2 regions of the Sphingomonas sp. Leaf37 genome follow, and region 2 is predicted to be linked to the other one. Evidence: riboswitches for the same ligand, from Rfam matches in the RefSeq annotation. Region 2 holds a riboswitch; the other holds the start of a gene.
The links. A riboswitch is a leader RNA that binds a small molecule or an ion and turns the genes downstream of it on or off. The one in region 2 is predicted to bind cobalamin.

Region 1 (7,480 bases), on a different contig from region 2:
CGAAAATGTCGGCGAGATCGAGCAGGTCCTCGTCGGCCAGCGCCACCACCGACGCTTCCACCGCGGCGAGACGGTCGAGCGCGCGCTCCGTTTCGGTCGCCATGCGCTTCATTCGTGTTTTGAGCATGGATGTCCGCTAGCAGGATCGAACGGGATTGGCATCGGGCAACCTGTCTGCGAACGTTACGTCGCCCGCGGGATGATCGATCGGTCGGCGCGGTGGCGGCGCGACGGAAGGACCGATGTCACCGCTCGAACGCGAGCAGAATGGGGCACGGGCCGCCGGTCCCGGCGCCGCAATCGTCGGCAAGCCGTGCCAATGCCGCCCTCGCCTGCTGCATCTCCGTGATCCTCGCATCGAGCGCTGCGATCCGCGATCGCGCGAGATCCCGGACGCGGGCGCGATCCTCGGTTGCATCGAGTGCCAGAAGCTCGCGGATTTCCTCCAGCGTGAACCCCGCCGCCTGCGCCTGCCGGATGAAGCGCAAGCGTCGCACGTCGTCGTCGCCATAGCTTCGGAACCCGCCATCGGGCCGTTCCGGTTCGGCCAGCAGCTGCCGCCGCTGGTAATAGCGGACGGTCTCCACGCCCACGCCGCCGGCTTGCGCCAGCCCTGCTATGGTCATTCTCGACATCGGCGCTTGACTCCGGACCATGGTCCGGACCCTATATCGACAGGGTGCCACCGCAGGCAATCAGGAGTGCACCCATGTCCCGCCGTCCCGTCGCCATACTCTATCGCATGGTCATGCCCGAACACGTTTGTCCCTATGGGTTGAAGGCGCTCGACCTGTTGCGGCGCAAGGGCTTCGAGGTGGAGGACCACCACCTCACCGATCGCGCGCGGACCGACGCCTTCAAGGCCGGGCACGGCGTGAAGACGACGCCGCAGGTGTTCATCGCCGGCGAACGCATCGGTGGCTATGACGATCTGCGCCGCCATTTCGGCAGCCGCGTCGCCGAACCCGGCACCACCAGCTATCGCCCGGTCGCGGCGCTGTTCGCGATCACCGCGCTGCTGGCGATGGCGGTGAGCCTTGGCACCCTCGGCGCGCCGTTCACGCCTCAGGCCCTCCAGTGGTTGGGCGGCTTCAGCATGGCGACGCTCGCGCTGCTCAAGTTGCAGAACATCGAGACGTTTTCGACGATGTTCCTCAACTACGACCTGCTCGCCCGTCGTTGGGTGCGCTACGGCTACGTCTACCCGTTCGCGGAGGCACTCGCCGGGGTCCTGATGACCGCGGGCGTGCTGGACTGGCTGTCGATCCCGATCGCCCTGTTCATCGGCATCATCGGCGCCGCCTCGGTCTTCAAGGCCGTCTATGTCGACCGGCGCGAACTCAAGTGCGCCTGCGTCGGGGGGTCTGCCGACGTTCCGCTCGGCTTCGTGTCGCTGACCGAGAACCTCGGTATGATCGCCATGGCGGTGTGGATGCTCGTCAGGTCGGGATCGATGTGAGCAGGCGTGCGGTCGGGCGGTCGGGCGGTCGGCTGAATCGCGGGGATCGTCATCACGCACTGGAACGCACCCATCGGCTAACACGTTTGCGCAGCTCACTTTTCAGGTTCCCCATGCCAGCAAACCCGCCGTCCAGGAGCGTCCACCGCAGCACGGCCGAACACGCCGCATCCCTTGCCCCCCTGCTCGACGACGGCGATCTCATCGCGATCGCGCGGGATGAAGTCGCGGCGGCCGGGCTGGCAGACACGCTGGCCGCCTTGTGTCCGGACAACACAATCCTGTTCTGCCCCGGCAGCGATGCCCTGCCCGGCGACGCCGCGCCGCCCTCGCCCGGCAACGTGGGACAGCGGGTTGCGAGCCTGCACAGGCTGCAACGGCTGCTGGCGACACCGCAGCGTCCGAGAATCGCGCTGATCAGCACGGGCGAGGCGGCGGCGCGGGCGTATCCCAAACCCGAAACCTATGCGGCCGAACCCCCGGCCGTCGCGGTCGGAGACGAGGTCGATCTCGCCGCGCTTCAGGAAAGCCTGCTGGCGATCGGCTATGTCGCGGACGAGCGCGTGGACGAACCCGGTGAAATCGGGTTGCGCGGGCAGGTGCTGGACGTATTCCCCGCCGATGCCACGCTGCCGCTGCGGATCGAGGCCGCCGACGGCCGGATCGCCGCCATCCGCAGTTACGATGCCGCCGACCAGCGCAGTATCGAGGATATCGATCGCCGCGATCTGGGGCGCGTCACAGAACCGGCGGTCAGCGACACGCCGACGACGCTGCTCGATCAGTTTTCGGGCGCACGCGTGACGATCGATCCGGCCGCGGACGACCGTCGCGAGCGTTTCCTGAAGCTGGTGAAGGATGCGACGCGGCGCGGGTCGAAACGCACGTCCAGCGATGTGATCGACGACGCCACATGGCGCAAGACGCTGAAGGCGCGTGACGTCGTGACGTTGGCGCCCGCCGCCGATCCACCACCGCGGTTCGTCGAAAATCCGTCGCCGCTGCGTGCCTGCGCGCAACTGGCGAGGGAGGTGCTCGACACGGGCGGGCGTGTGGTCCTGCTTGCCAGCCGACGCGATCTCCGGTTTCTTGCGCCGCGCCTCGCCAATGCCGTCAAACGTGACATGCAGGATGTCGGATCCTGGGCGCAAGTGGCTGCGGCGAAACCCGGCACCCTGTTGTCGCTACCGGTCTGCGCCGATCGCGGGTTTCGCCACGAGGATGTGCTCGCGGTCACCGCAGCCGATCTGATCGGCAGTCGGGCCGAGCGGAGCGGACAGGCGGTGGCGGTCGCCACGCCCGCGTTAGACGCCGGCACCGAACTGCGCGTCGACGATGTGGTGATCCACGAGGATCATGGACTTGCCGTGATCACCGGCTTGCAGGCGCTGCCCGTCGATGAAGGCGATGGCGGCGACGCGATCGCGCTTACCTATGCCGACGAGGCGGTGCGTCTGGTGCCGGTGTCGGAAGCGGATCGCATCTGGCGCTACGGGGCGGAAGATGATGCGGTTCGGCTGGACAAGCTCGACGGATCGACGTGGCACAAGCGCCGCGGCGAGATCGACGCGGCCATCGCCGAAACCGCCAAGGCACTGACCGCGCTCGCGGAAGAGCGCGCGAACCACACTGCGCCGGTGCTGGATGCGGCACCGGCCGATTACGAGCGTTTCGCGGCCGGCTTCCCCTTTTCGGAAACGCCGGACCAGCTGGCGGCGATCGAGGCGGTGCGCTCCGACCTTGCCAGCGGACGGCCGATGGACCGGCTGGTGGTCGGCGATGTCGGGTTCGGCAAGACCGAAGTGGCGGTACGGGCCGCCGCGGTCGCGGCATTGTCGGGTCGTCAGGTGGCGATCGCTGCGCCTACGACCGTGCTGGCGAGGCAGCATTTCGAAACCTTTACCAACCGGTTCGCCGATACGGACATCACCGTCGCCAGCCTGTCCCGCACCTCCGGCGCGGCCGAACGCAAGGCGGTAAAGGCCGGTCTCGCCGACGGAACCATCCGCATCGTAGTCGGCACCGGCGCGATTGCCGGCAAGGGTGTCGTCTACAAGGACCTCGCGCTCGTCATCGTCGACGAGGAGCAGCGCTTCGGCGCCGCGGACAAGAACCGGCTGCAACAGCTGTCCAGCGGCCATGTCCTCACCCTGTCGGCGACGCCGATCCCGCGGACGCTACAGGCCGCGATGGTCGGCCTGCGCCAGCTGTCGATCATCGCGACCCCGCCGGCGCGGCGTCAGCCGATCCGCACCGCCGTCAGTGCGTTCGCCGACGCGACGTTGCGGGCGGCGCTGCTGCGCGAGCACAGCCGGGGCGGGCAGAGCTTCGTGGTGGTGCCGCGCATTGCCGACATGGCGCCGCTCGCGGCCTTGCTCGACCGTCTGGTGCCCGAGCTGGACGTGCTATCCGCGCACGGCAAGATGCCGGCGGCGGATATCGATGCATCGATGGTGCGGTTCGGACGCGGCGACGGCGACGTCCTGCTGGCGACCAACATCATTGAGGCCGGGCTGGACGTCCCGCGCGCCAACACCATGGCCATCATGCATGCCGACCGCTTCGGTCTGGCGCAATTGCATCAGTTGCGCGGGCGCGTCGGGCGCGGCAGCCGACGCGGACAGGTATTGCTGTTCACCGACGCAGACGACGCGATCGCGCCCCGCACGATCAAGCGGCTACGCACGCTGGAAGCGTTCGACCGGCTCGGCGCGGGGTTCGCGATCAGCGCCCGCGATCTCGACCTGCGCGGTGCCGGCGACCTGATCGGCGACACGCAGGCCGGGCATATGCGCCTGATCGGCGTCGAGTTGTACCAGCAACTGCTGGAAGGCGCGTTGCGCGAGGCGCGGGGGGAGAGCGTCGAACGATGGACCCCGGTGCTGCACCTCGGCATTGATGGCCGTCTGCCTGCGGAATGGATCCCCGACGTGAACATGCGGGTCGCGCTGTATGCGCGACTGGCGCGGATCGTGTCGGCCGACGAACTCGACGGGTTCGAGGAGGAGCTGACCGACCGCTTCGGCGAGGCTCCGGTCGAGGCACGCCGCCTGCTGACAATCGCGCGGCTGCGCCTGCACATGCGGGTGGCGGACGTCGCGCGGATCGACGCGGGGCCTGCGGCGATCGCCTTTACCCCGCGTGGCGACGTCGCCGCGCTCGCCGCGAAACTGGGATTGCCGGAAAAGAAGGGGCGGGTCTTGCTTGCCGAAGCCATTGATGATCCGGAAGCGCGGCTCGAGCGGGTGGGTGCTCTGATGCACGCGGCGGCAGGATGACGTGATCGGCGGCGTCAGCGGGTCGGGTCCGCGGATCCGGAACGGATGCGGTGCGCGCTCTCGCGCAAATCGGGCCACCCTCCGCAGACGCAACACATCCTCGATCGGCCGCTCGGGGTCGGCACCAATCGACCATCTGCCGGCCACGAACGGCCTGGCGTGCCGGCTCCCGGCCCCTTGTCACCCCGCATTTCGATCGTCACAGGATATAACGATATAAAGATATCTTTATATCGTTATTGACAGAGTCTCGCGGATGGTGTTGAACCGGCTCGTCGAGGTTCCTCATCCCAGGCATGGCGATGAGGCTAAGACGGGAAGCCGGTGATGTCCTGCGGACATAATCCGGCGCTGCCCCCGCAACTGTAAGCGGCGAGCGGCGGTTCCAATTCGTGTCACTGGGCTTTGCACAAAGCCCGGGAAGGCCGGAACCACCGCATTGACCCGTGAGCCAGGAGACCTGCCTCCGACGCCAAAACGTTCCTCGGACGGGGGTTCCTCCGGTGGATCGCGTTCGATGCACGTTCCGTGGCTTGCGCCATCCGGGCCTGTGCGGCCCTGCGCGCTCTTCCTCAGACCCTGCCCGGCAAATGCAGGTGAAGTATGACGGATAGCGAGTTCACGTTCACGATAAGCAGCATCCCGTTCGATGAGGATTATCGTCCGGCCGACAATACCCGCATCACCACCAACTTCGCGAATCTGGCCCGCGGCGAAAGCCGTCGGGCGAATTTACGCAACACGTTGAGGATGATCGACAATCGCTTCAACTCCTTGATGCATCGGGATAACCCCGCAGGCGATCGTTATTCGGTCGCGCTCACGATCATTTCCGCCGCCTTGCAGATGCGTGCGCAGGGCAGCGTCGACACGTTCCCGCTGATCGAAATCCTGCAGACGACCGTTATTGACACAGCCACCGGCGAACGCATCGACGGCATGGTCGGCAACAACTTTTCATCCTACATTCGAGATTACGACTTCAGCGTCCGCCTGCCGGAGCATCTCGGGCGGAATCCTGACGGTGGTGCACCTAAGGACTTCGGCGATCTGCACGGCAGCCTGTTCAGGCACTTTCTGCATTCCAGCGCCTATCGAAACACCTTCAGCAAAGCGCCGGTCATCTGTCTGAGCGTTTCGAGCAAGGAATCCTACTGCCGGGTCGCCGGCGAACATTCCGTTCTCGGGTTCGAATATACGAACGGCAAGTTTTCCCCGACCGACGAGTATTTCGCGAAAATGGGGATGAAGGTGCGCTATTTCATGCCGCGTCATGGCGTTGCACCGTTGGCGTTCTACCACATCGGCGATCTGGCCGGTGACTATGGCGATATCGAGCTCGCCAGTACAATTGCCACGATGGAAACGTTCCAGAAGATCTATCGTCCCGAAATCTACAACGCAAATTCGGTTGCGGCCGAGCTTTATCAGCCGAGCCTCGGGTCCCAGGATTATTCCCTGACCCGGATCGTCTACGATCGCGACGAGCGCAGCAGGCTGGCCGTCGAGCAGGGCAAGTTCGCCGAAGACCATTTCATCAAGCCGCATGGCGCGATGCTGACGCGATGGGCGGCGACCTGCGGTCTTTGAACACCACGAACAATACAGGCGAAATCATCATGACGACGTTGTTGCCGACCACCACCGCGGGCAGCATGCCCAAACCTTCCTGGCTTGCAGAGCCCGGGACGCTCTGGTCGCCGTGGAAGCTGGAGGGTGATGAGCTGGCGGCCGGCAAGCAGGATGCCTTGCGACTGGCCGTCGATGATCAACGGCAGGCCGGGATCGATATCGTCGGAGACGGCGAACAGACGCGCCAGCATTTCGTCACGACCTTCGTCGAACATCTCAGCGGAGTCGACTTTGCCAAGCGCGAGGTCGTCAGGATTCGCAATCGCTACGATGCGAGCGTGCCGACGGTAGTCGGTGCCGTGTCGCGGCCGAAGTCGGTCTTCGTCGACGATGCGAAGTTTCTGCGCGCGCAGACCGACCGGCCGATCAAATGGACGCTGCCGGGTCCGATGACGATGATCGATACTCTTTACGATGACCATTACAGGAGCCGCGAGAAGCTGGCCTGGGAGTTCGCCAGGATTTTGAACGCGGAAGCCAGGGAGCTGCAAGCGGCCGGCGTCGACATCATCCAGTTCGACGAGCCCGCGTTCAACGTCTTCTTCGACGAAGCGAACGACTGGGGGATCGCCACGCTGGAAAAGGCGGCCGAGGGACTCAAGGCCGAGACCGCCGTGCATATCTGCTATGGCTACGGCATCAAGGCCAACACCGACTGGAAGAAAACCTTGGGATCGGAGTGGCGCCAGTATGAGCAAACCTTTCCCAACCTGCAAAAGTCCCGAATCGATATCATCTCGCTGGAATGTCAGAATTCACGGGTGCCGATGGACCTTATCGAGCTCGTCCGGGGCAAGAAGGTGATGGTCGGTGCCATCGACGTGGCGACCGATACGATCGAAACGCCGGAACAGGTGGCGGATACCCTGCGCAAAGCACTCAGGTTCGTCGATGCGGACAAGCTCTATCCCGCCACGAACTGCGGCATGGCGCCCTTGTCTCGCGATGTCGCGAGAGGAAAACTGAGGGCATTGGGTGCGGGTGCGGCGATCGTGCGGCGAGAGCTTTCGGCCTGACCGCGATCCCGGCAAACGGAGAATAGTCGCGAGCGGCGGCATGACGCCGCCGCGACCTTCATCCGCCCCATCGGCCAGCGCCGCACCGGCATCGG
Region 2 (7,480 bases):
ACCGTCAGCCTGCTCTACTGGTTCCTCGTCGGTCGCATCGCGGGTGTCACCGAGCCTTGGGACGCCCCGGCCTATTGGCGCCTCTGGTATCCGGCGTCGTTCCTTTTCGCAGCGATCGGGGGCTACGTTTTCCGGCGGCGACACTGGAGTGCAGGGGCGATCGTCACCTTTGCGCAACTCCCGGTGCTGTCGGCGAACACCGGCATGGGTATCTTTTCGCCGCTCGCGCTGGCGCTGCTGACGCTGCTGGCCGTTCCCTGTGTCGCTATGTCCGCATTCGCCGGCCGGGTCGCCATGTCGAGAGATCGTACGGCCTGACACAGGGGAACCTGCCCCCTCGAAGGCTGTCCGCGGGTCGCCAGTCTACAGCCGGCCGAACACCGATTCGAAACCTGCCTGATCGCCTGCCGCCAGGAAACGCGCCTGTTCGATCCAGCGGTCGCGCGCCAGCCGGCCGGTAAAGGGGCCGAGTTCCGCGTCGAGTCGCATGGCCTCGTCATCGGTCAGCGCCGCGATCTGTCCCACCGTGCTCACGCCCAATTCGCCCAGCCGCGAGGCCAGTTTGGGACCCAGGCCCTTCAGCGTCGTCACCGGTGCGTCGGCAGGATTGCCGCCGGTCGCGACAGGCGTCGAGGCAGCTTCCGTCGCCGGGCTGGCGTCGAGCGATGCGCCGGCGGCGATCGGTTCGTCGGCCAACGGTACTGCCGGCGATGGCGGAACCGACGGTTCGAGCCTTGCCGGCTCGGGCGCGGCGGGTAGGGCCTGTGGCACCATGACCGGTTCGGATGCGGGCGGGGTGGCTGGCGGCGGCGAAACGGGTCGCTCTACGACGGCCGGTGCAGGCGCTGCTTTCGTCGGTTCCGCTGCATGCTCCACCTCATCATTGCGTTCGGCGATATCGTGCTCGGCCGTCTTGCGCTGACTCTTGAGACGCATGCCCCAGACGATCGCGACGATCACCACCACGGCGAAGATCGCAATGACGATGAGGTGCGCGTAGGTGAAGGCGTCGGTGGTGCTGGGGATCAGACTGGCGCCGGAGGCGCCGCCGGTGGTGGCGGTATCGTTCATGGGTGCGATCCTAGCGGTGACGCTACGGCGCGGCGAGGGGAAACATCGCCGTCGCCGATCAGCTGCCCGGATCGAACGACTGCAATGGCAGGATCATGCCCGCGACGACAAACACCGTCCGATCCACCCGCGCCGCCACCGCCTGATTCAGTCGCCCAGCCTCGTCGCGAAACGCCCGGCCAAGCGGGTGTTCGGGGACGATGCCCAGCCCCACTTCGTTGCTGACCAAGAACAAGGGCACTCGCGCGGCATCGATCGCGGCAAGCAGATCGGCGGATCGCGCCGCGACGTCGTGGTTGCCCAGCATCACGTTGGACAGCCACAGGGTCAGGCAATCCACCAGCATCGCACCCTGCCGTCCCGCGCCGATCGCTTCCGGCAGCGCGAGCGGGCATTCGATCGTGGTCCAGCGCGCATCCCGATCGGCCCGATGCCGCGCGATGCGATCGGTCATCTCGTCGTCGAAGGCCTCGGCCGTGGCGAGGTAGGCGAGCGGGCCTGCATATGCTTCCGCGGCCGCTTGCGCCAGCCGGCTCTTGCCCGATCGCGCGCCCCCCAGAAAGAATGTCGTCGCCACCATCGTCTTGCCTTCCACCCGGCTCGCCTCTAGGGGCGCGGTCGCGACAGGTTTCCAGAGATGGAATGAAAAGGGAACCCGGAAGCGAGCGATCCGCTCGTCATCCGGGGCTGTCCCCGCAACTGTGACCGGCGAGCCCTGCTCCATCGTGTGCCACTGGATCATCCGATCCGGGAAGGCCGGGCAAGGCGACGACCCGGAAGCCAGGAGACCTGCCTGTCGCGGTTGTCCTTCGTGCGGACGGGGTGTTCCGGGCGATCGAGGGTTTCCTCGCGTGACGACGGTGTTGGGGTCGTGCGCGACGGATCATCGGTTCCGGCGAGCCGTGGCGCGTGTCCCCGTTGTTGAACGAAGGGGACTCACCGTGAAGAATTATGCCTGTCTGATCCTGTTGCCGTGCATCGCCGCCGCAACCCCGTCATTCGCCCAGACCATTCCGACCGCCAGGAGCGCCCAGTCCACGGGCGGGCTGGCGCAGGCCGCCGAGGCGGACGAGTCCATCGTCGTCACCGCTAATCGCGCGGCGCGGCCTGCTTCCACCGTCGGCCAGTCTGTTACCGTCTTGGACGAAGAGACGATCCGCACGCGTCAGGCGGTGGTTGTGTCCGACCTGCTGCGCCAGACGCCCGGCGTCACCGTGGTGCGCAACGGCGGCGCGGGCACCGCCACATCGGTCAACATCCGTGGCGCGGACAGCGACCAGACGGTCGCGCTGATCGACGGCATCAAGCTGAACGATCCGTCCTCGCCCGGTGGCGGCTTCAACTTCGGCAATCTGCTGGTCGGAAACATCAGCCGGATCGAGGTGCTGCGCGGCGCGCAATCGGTGTTGTGGGGCAGCCAGGCGATCGGCGGCGTCGTCAACCTGATCACCCGCCCGCCGACCGAGCAGCTCAGCGTCAACGCTCGCGCCGAAGGCGGCTGGCACGACACCGGTCAGGCGTTCGCCAACGTATCGGGCAAGGCCGGGCCGGTGTCCGCCAGCCTGGGCGGCGGCTATTTCACCAGCGACGGCGTCTCGACCTACGCCCTCGGCAAGGAGCGTGACGGGTTCCGCAACTATGCCGCCAACGGCAGCCTCGGTATCGACCTGATGCAGAATGTGTCGATCGACCTGCGTGGTTTCTACAGCAACGGGCGGACCGATATTGACGGCTTCCCCGCGCCGCGCTTCACGTTCGGCGACACCCGCGAATATGGCGATAACGAACAATGGGTCGGCTATGCCGGCCTGAATGCCGCGTTGTTCGACGGCCGTTTCCGCAATCGCTTCGGCTATGCGCACACCGACACCGATCGCCGCAACATCGATCCCGAGGGTATCCCGACCGAGACGTTCCGCGGCATCGGTCGCAACGACCGGCTGGAATATCAGGGGACGGTAGACCTCGATTCGGCGGTGTTCGCGACCTTCGGGGCGGAGCGGGAGGTGTCGCGCTTCTCGACGTCGAGCTTCGGGGGGCCGGTGACCCGTGGTCGCGCGCGCATCTTCAGCGTCTATGGCCAGTTGGCGGTGACGCCGATCGCCGGACTGACCGCGACCGGCGGCGTGCGCCACGATGACCACAATATCTTCGGCGGCGAGACGACCTTCTCGGGTAGCGGCGTCTATTCGCCCAACGGCGGCGCGACGGCATTCCGGGCCAGCTATTCGGAAGGGTTCAAGGCACCGACGCTGTACCAGTTGCAGAGCGAATACGGCAATGCGCGGCTCGATCCCGAACGGTCGAAGGGCTGGGACGCGGGTGTGACGCAGCGGGCGCTGGATGGCGCGGTGGAAGTGGGCGCGACCTATTTTCGGCGGACGTCGACCGACCTCATCACGTTCGTGTCGTGCACCGCGCCATTGACCGGCATCTGCGCGGGTAGGCCGAACGGCACCTACGGCAACATCGCGCGCACGCGGGCGCAAGGGGTCGAGGCGACGCTGACGTTGCGCCCGGTCGAGGCGCTGACCTTCGCAGCTAGCTACACCTATCTCGATGCGAAGAACCGGTCGACCGGCACCGCGAACTTCGGCCGCGATCTGGCGCGGCGGCCAGACAGCAGCGTGACGGTGAACGCCGATTATCGCTGGCCGTTCGGGCTGACCACGGGGGCGACGATCACCGCGATCGGCGACAGTTTCGACAATGCGTCGAACGCGCGCCGGCTGGACGGCTATGTCGTCACCGACGTCCGCGCCGCATTCCCGGTCACCCGGAACATCGAGGTCTATGGCCGGATCGAGAACGCGTTCGATGCGCGTTACCAGACGATCTATCAATATGGTCAGCCCGGCCGCGGTGCGTTCGGCGGCGTGCGGCTGACCTATTGATGATCGACGCCAGCGCCCTTGCCACCTTCTGCGCGCATGGCGGGCGGGTGGCGGAGGCGCGCGTGCTGTTCGGCGGCGACGACTGGCTCGACCTGTCCACCGGCATCGCGCCCTGGGCGTGGCCGGTCGGGGACGTGCCGCTGCACTTCGATCGCCTGCCCGAACCGGGGGGGATCGCCGCACTGGAAGCGGCGGCGGCGCAGGCGTTCGGGGTCGCCGACCCGGCGCAGGTGGTCGCAGTGCCAGGAACGGATATGGCGATGCGGCTGCTTGCCCCGCTGCTGGCGGTGGAGCGGCCCGCGGTGGTGCAGCCCGGTTATGCGGGCCACCGTGCCGCGTGGCCGGACGCTACCCCCGTCGTGACGCCGGACGTCGTGACGGATCACGATCTGCTGGTGCTGGCCAATCCCGCCAATCCGGATGGCCGGGTCGTCGGTCGCGACACCCTGTTGGCGCTCGCTGCGCGGCTGACGATCGTCGTGGACGAAGCCTATGCCGATCCCGCCGGTGGCCTCTGCGATCGGGCGAACGACCGGCTGATCGTGCTGCGATCGTTCGGCAAATTCTATGGCCTGCCCGGGGTGCGGCTGGGGTTCGTCGTCACCGGCGGGAACCTTGGCGGTCGATTGCGGGCGATGCTGGGCGACTGGCCCGTGTCGTCGGCGGCGGTCGCCATCGGCACCACGGCCTATCATGACGCGGCGTGGCGGCGGGCGCAGCAAGCACGCATCGACGAGACGGGTGCGTTGCTCGACCGCCTGCTCGATGGTGCCGGTCTGGGCATCGTCGGCAGCGCGCCGTTGTTCCGCCTGATCGCCTGCGAAAGCGCCATCGATCTGTTTGATCTGCTCGCGCGCCATGCCATCCTGACCCGGCCGTTTGCCGATCGCGACGACCGGTTGCGGATCGCTCTGCCGCGCGGTGCGGCGGGACTGACCCGACTGGCCGCCGCCCTCGAGGAGTTTCGTCGATGACCGAAGATCATGCCCGTCACAACGCCCGCATGGCGCGCGTCGCCGCGGCGCGCGAGAAGATGCAAGCCCGCCGCACGCTCGAGCGCGGGCTGCTGATCGTCCACACCGGCAACGGCAAGGGCAAGTCGTCCTCCGCGTTCGGAATGGCGATCAGGAGCATCGGCTGGGGCCTGAAGGTCGCGATCCTGCAATACGTCAAGGGCAAGTGGGAGACGGGGGAGCGCAACTTCTTCGACGTGCATCCCGAACTGGCGACGTTCGAGGTGATGGGCGAAGGTTTCACCTGGGACACGCAGGACCGCGCGCTCGACATCGCCGCGGCGCAGGCTGCGTGGGAGCGATCGAAGGCGATGATCCTCGATCCGGACGTGGATTTCGTCATCCTCGACGAACTCAACATCGTACTGCGCGACGATACGCTGCCCATCGCCGAGATCGTCACGTTCCTGAAGGAGCGGCCGCTGACCAAGCATATCTGCATCACCGGCCGCAACGCCAAGCCGGAATTGCTGGAGATCGCCGACCTGATCACCGACTTCACCGAGGTGAAGCATCCCTACAAGGCCGGGTTCAAGGCGCAGAAGGGGGTCGAATATTGATCCGACGACTTGCATTGGCGATTGCGCTGTTGCCGCTCGTGTCGGCGGCACCGCTGCCGCGGATGCCACGGATCGTGTCGATCAACCCGTGTATCGATGCGGTGCTGATGCAGGTTGCCGACCGCGCGCAGATCGCCGGGATCAGCCATTATTCGCAGGACCCGCGCGCGACGTCGATCCCGCTGGCGCTGGCGCGGCGGTTCCGCGCGACGTCGGGGACGGCGGAAGAGGTGGTGGCGCTCGCCCCCGACATGGTCATCACCGGGCCGCACGTCGAACCCGCGACGCTCGCCGCGCTCAAGCGGATGGGCATCGCGATCGTGCAATATCCGGTGCCGGATTCGGTCGAGGAGAGCGAGGCGCAGGTGCGCGACATCGCGCGGGTCGCCGGTCATTCGGCGCGGGGCGAGGCGCTCGCCCGGCGTATCGCGGTGGCGGCGCGGCCGGTGGCGGGTGCGACGGTGCCGGCGTTGATCTGGCAATCAGGCGGGCTGGTGCCGGGGGCGGGAACGCTGTCCGACGACCTGCTGCGCCGCGCCGGTTTCCGCAACATGAGCGCGGTCTATGGCCTGAAGAAATGGGATGTGCTGCCGTTGGAATATCTGATCGCCAGGCCGCCGCGCGTGCTGCTGTCGATGGGCGCGGCCGAGGTGGGGGAGGATCGCGTGACCGCGCATCCGGCGGTGAAGCGGCTGGGCCAGCGGATCGCGATCGCGCCCTATCCTACGCGGCTGATGAATTGCGGCGGGCCGACGATCATCGCGGCGATGACGCGGCTGCGTGCCATCCGCAAAGGCTATGGCGTATGAGCCGGCTCAACCTTCTACTGCTGGTCGGCGTGGTCATCGTCGCCGCGCTGTCGGTAGCGTCGGGCAAGGTGTGGGTGCCGCTGGATGCGTGGACGGCGGCCGATCCGCGATCGATCATCATGGTCGAATTGCGTTTGCCACGCACCGTGCTGGCGTTGCTGGTGGGGGCGGCGCTGGGGCTGTCGGGGGCGGTGATGCAGGGGTATCTGCGTAATCCGCTCGCCGATCCCGGGCTGTTCGGCGTGTCGTCCGGCGCGGCGCTGGGCGCCGTGCTGGCGCTGTATTTCGGCTATGCCGCGCAGCTGTGGCTGCTGCCTGGTTTCGCGCTGCTCGGCTCGGCGGGGACGATGGCGTTGCTGGCGGTGATTGCCGGACGATCGGGCAGCCTGATCCTGTTCACGCTGGCGGGGATGATCCTGACGAGCATCACCGGATCGCTCACCAGCCTGGCGATCAGTCTTGCGCCGACGCCGTTCGTCTCGTCGCAGATCGTGACGTGGCTGCTCGGCGCGCTGACCGACCGTAGCTGGGACGACGTCAAGGTCGCGCTGCCGCTGATCGTGATAGGTGCGGCCCTGCTGGCGACGACGGCACGTGCGCTGGATGCGCTGACGCTGGGCGAACAGGCGGCGCGGTCGATGGGCGTCGATCCGGGGCGGCTGCAATATGTCGTCATCGCCGGCATCGCGCTGACCGTCGGCGCATCGGTGGCGTCGGCGGGGGTGATCGGCTTCGTCGGGCTGATGGTGCCGCACCTCGTCCGGCCGCTGGCGGGCAACCGGCCTTCCGCTATCCTGCTGCCCTCCGCACTCGGCGGCGCGCTGTTGCTGACGCTGGCGGATAGCCTCGTGCGGCTCGCGCCAACGGTCAGCGAACTGCGACTCGGAATAGCGATGTCGATGCTGGGCGGGCCGTTCTTCATGTATTTGTTATTCCGCATGCGCCGGAGGCTCGCATGAGCGTGCTCGCTGCCGAAGCGATCGGCCTGTCGCTGGGCGGCAATCGCATACTCGACGACGTCAGCTTCGCCTTCCGGCGCGGACGGGTGACGGCGCTGCTCGGTGCGAACGGTGCCGGCAAGAGCACGTTGCTCGCCTGTCTCGCGGCGTTGCGGCAGCCGGACAGCGGCCGTG

Region 1: another riboswitch for cobalamin. It lies ahead of LRA87_RS00290 (putative oxygenase MesX); the one in region 2 lies ahead of LRA87_RS17375 (TonB-dependent receptor plug domain-containing protein).

The regions. Positions count from the first base shown of each region.
Region 1 is NZ_CAKLAX010000001.1:85,060-92,539, reverse strand. Features, by position in the region: gene LRA87_RS00310 (hypothetical protein) at 1-127, opposite strand, end outside; gene LRA87_RS00305 (MerR family transcriptional regulator) at 246-635, opposite strand; gene LRA87_RS00300 (glutaredoxin) at 710-1,459, shown strand; gene LRA87_RS00295 (helicase-related protein) at 1,573-4,737, shown strand; cobalamin riboswitch at 4,999-5,219, shown strand; gene LRA87_RS00290 (putative oxygenase MesX) at 5,341-6,327, shown strand; gene LRA87_RS00285 (methionine synthase) at 6,357-7,385, shown strand.
Region 2 is NZ_CAKLAX010000006.1:45,182-52,661, forward strand. Features, by position in the region: gene LRA87_RS17360 (hypothetical protein) at 1-318, shown strand, start outside; gene LRA87_RS17365 (hypothetical protein) at 364-1,071, opposite strand; gene cobU (bifunctional adenosylcobinamide kinase/adenosylcobinamide-phosphate guanylyltransferase) at 1,130-1,651, opposite strand; cobalamin riboswitch at 1,680-1,882, shown strand; gene LRA87_RS17375 (TonB-dependent receptor plug domain-containing protein) at 2,013-3,965, shown strand; gene LRA87_RS17380 (aminotransferase class I/II-fold pyridoxal phosphate-dependent enzyme) at 3,965-4,939, shown strand; gene cobO (cob(I)yrinic acid a,c-diamide adenosyltransferase) at 4,936-5,538, shown strand; gene LRA87_RS17390 (ABC transporter substrate-binding protein) at 5,535-6,347, shown strand; gene LRA87_RS17395 (FecCD family ABC transporter permease) at 6,344-7,306, shown strand; gene LRA87_RS17400 (ABC transporter ATP-binding protein) at 7,303-7,480, shown strand, end outside.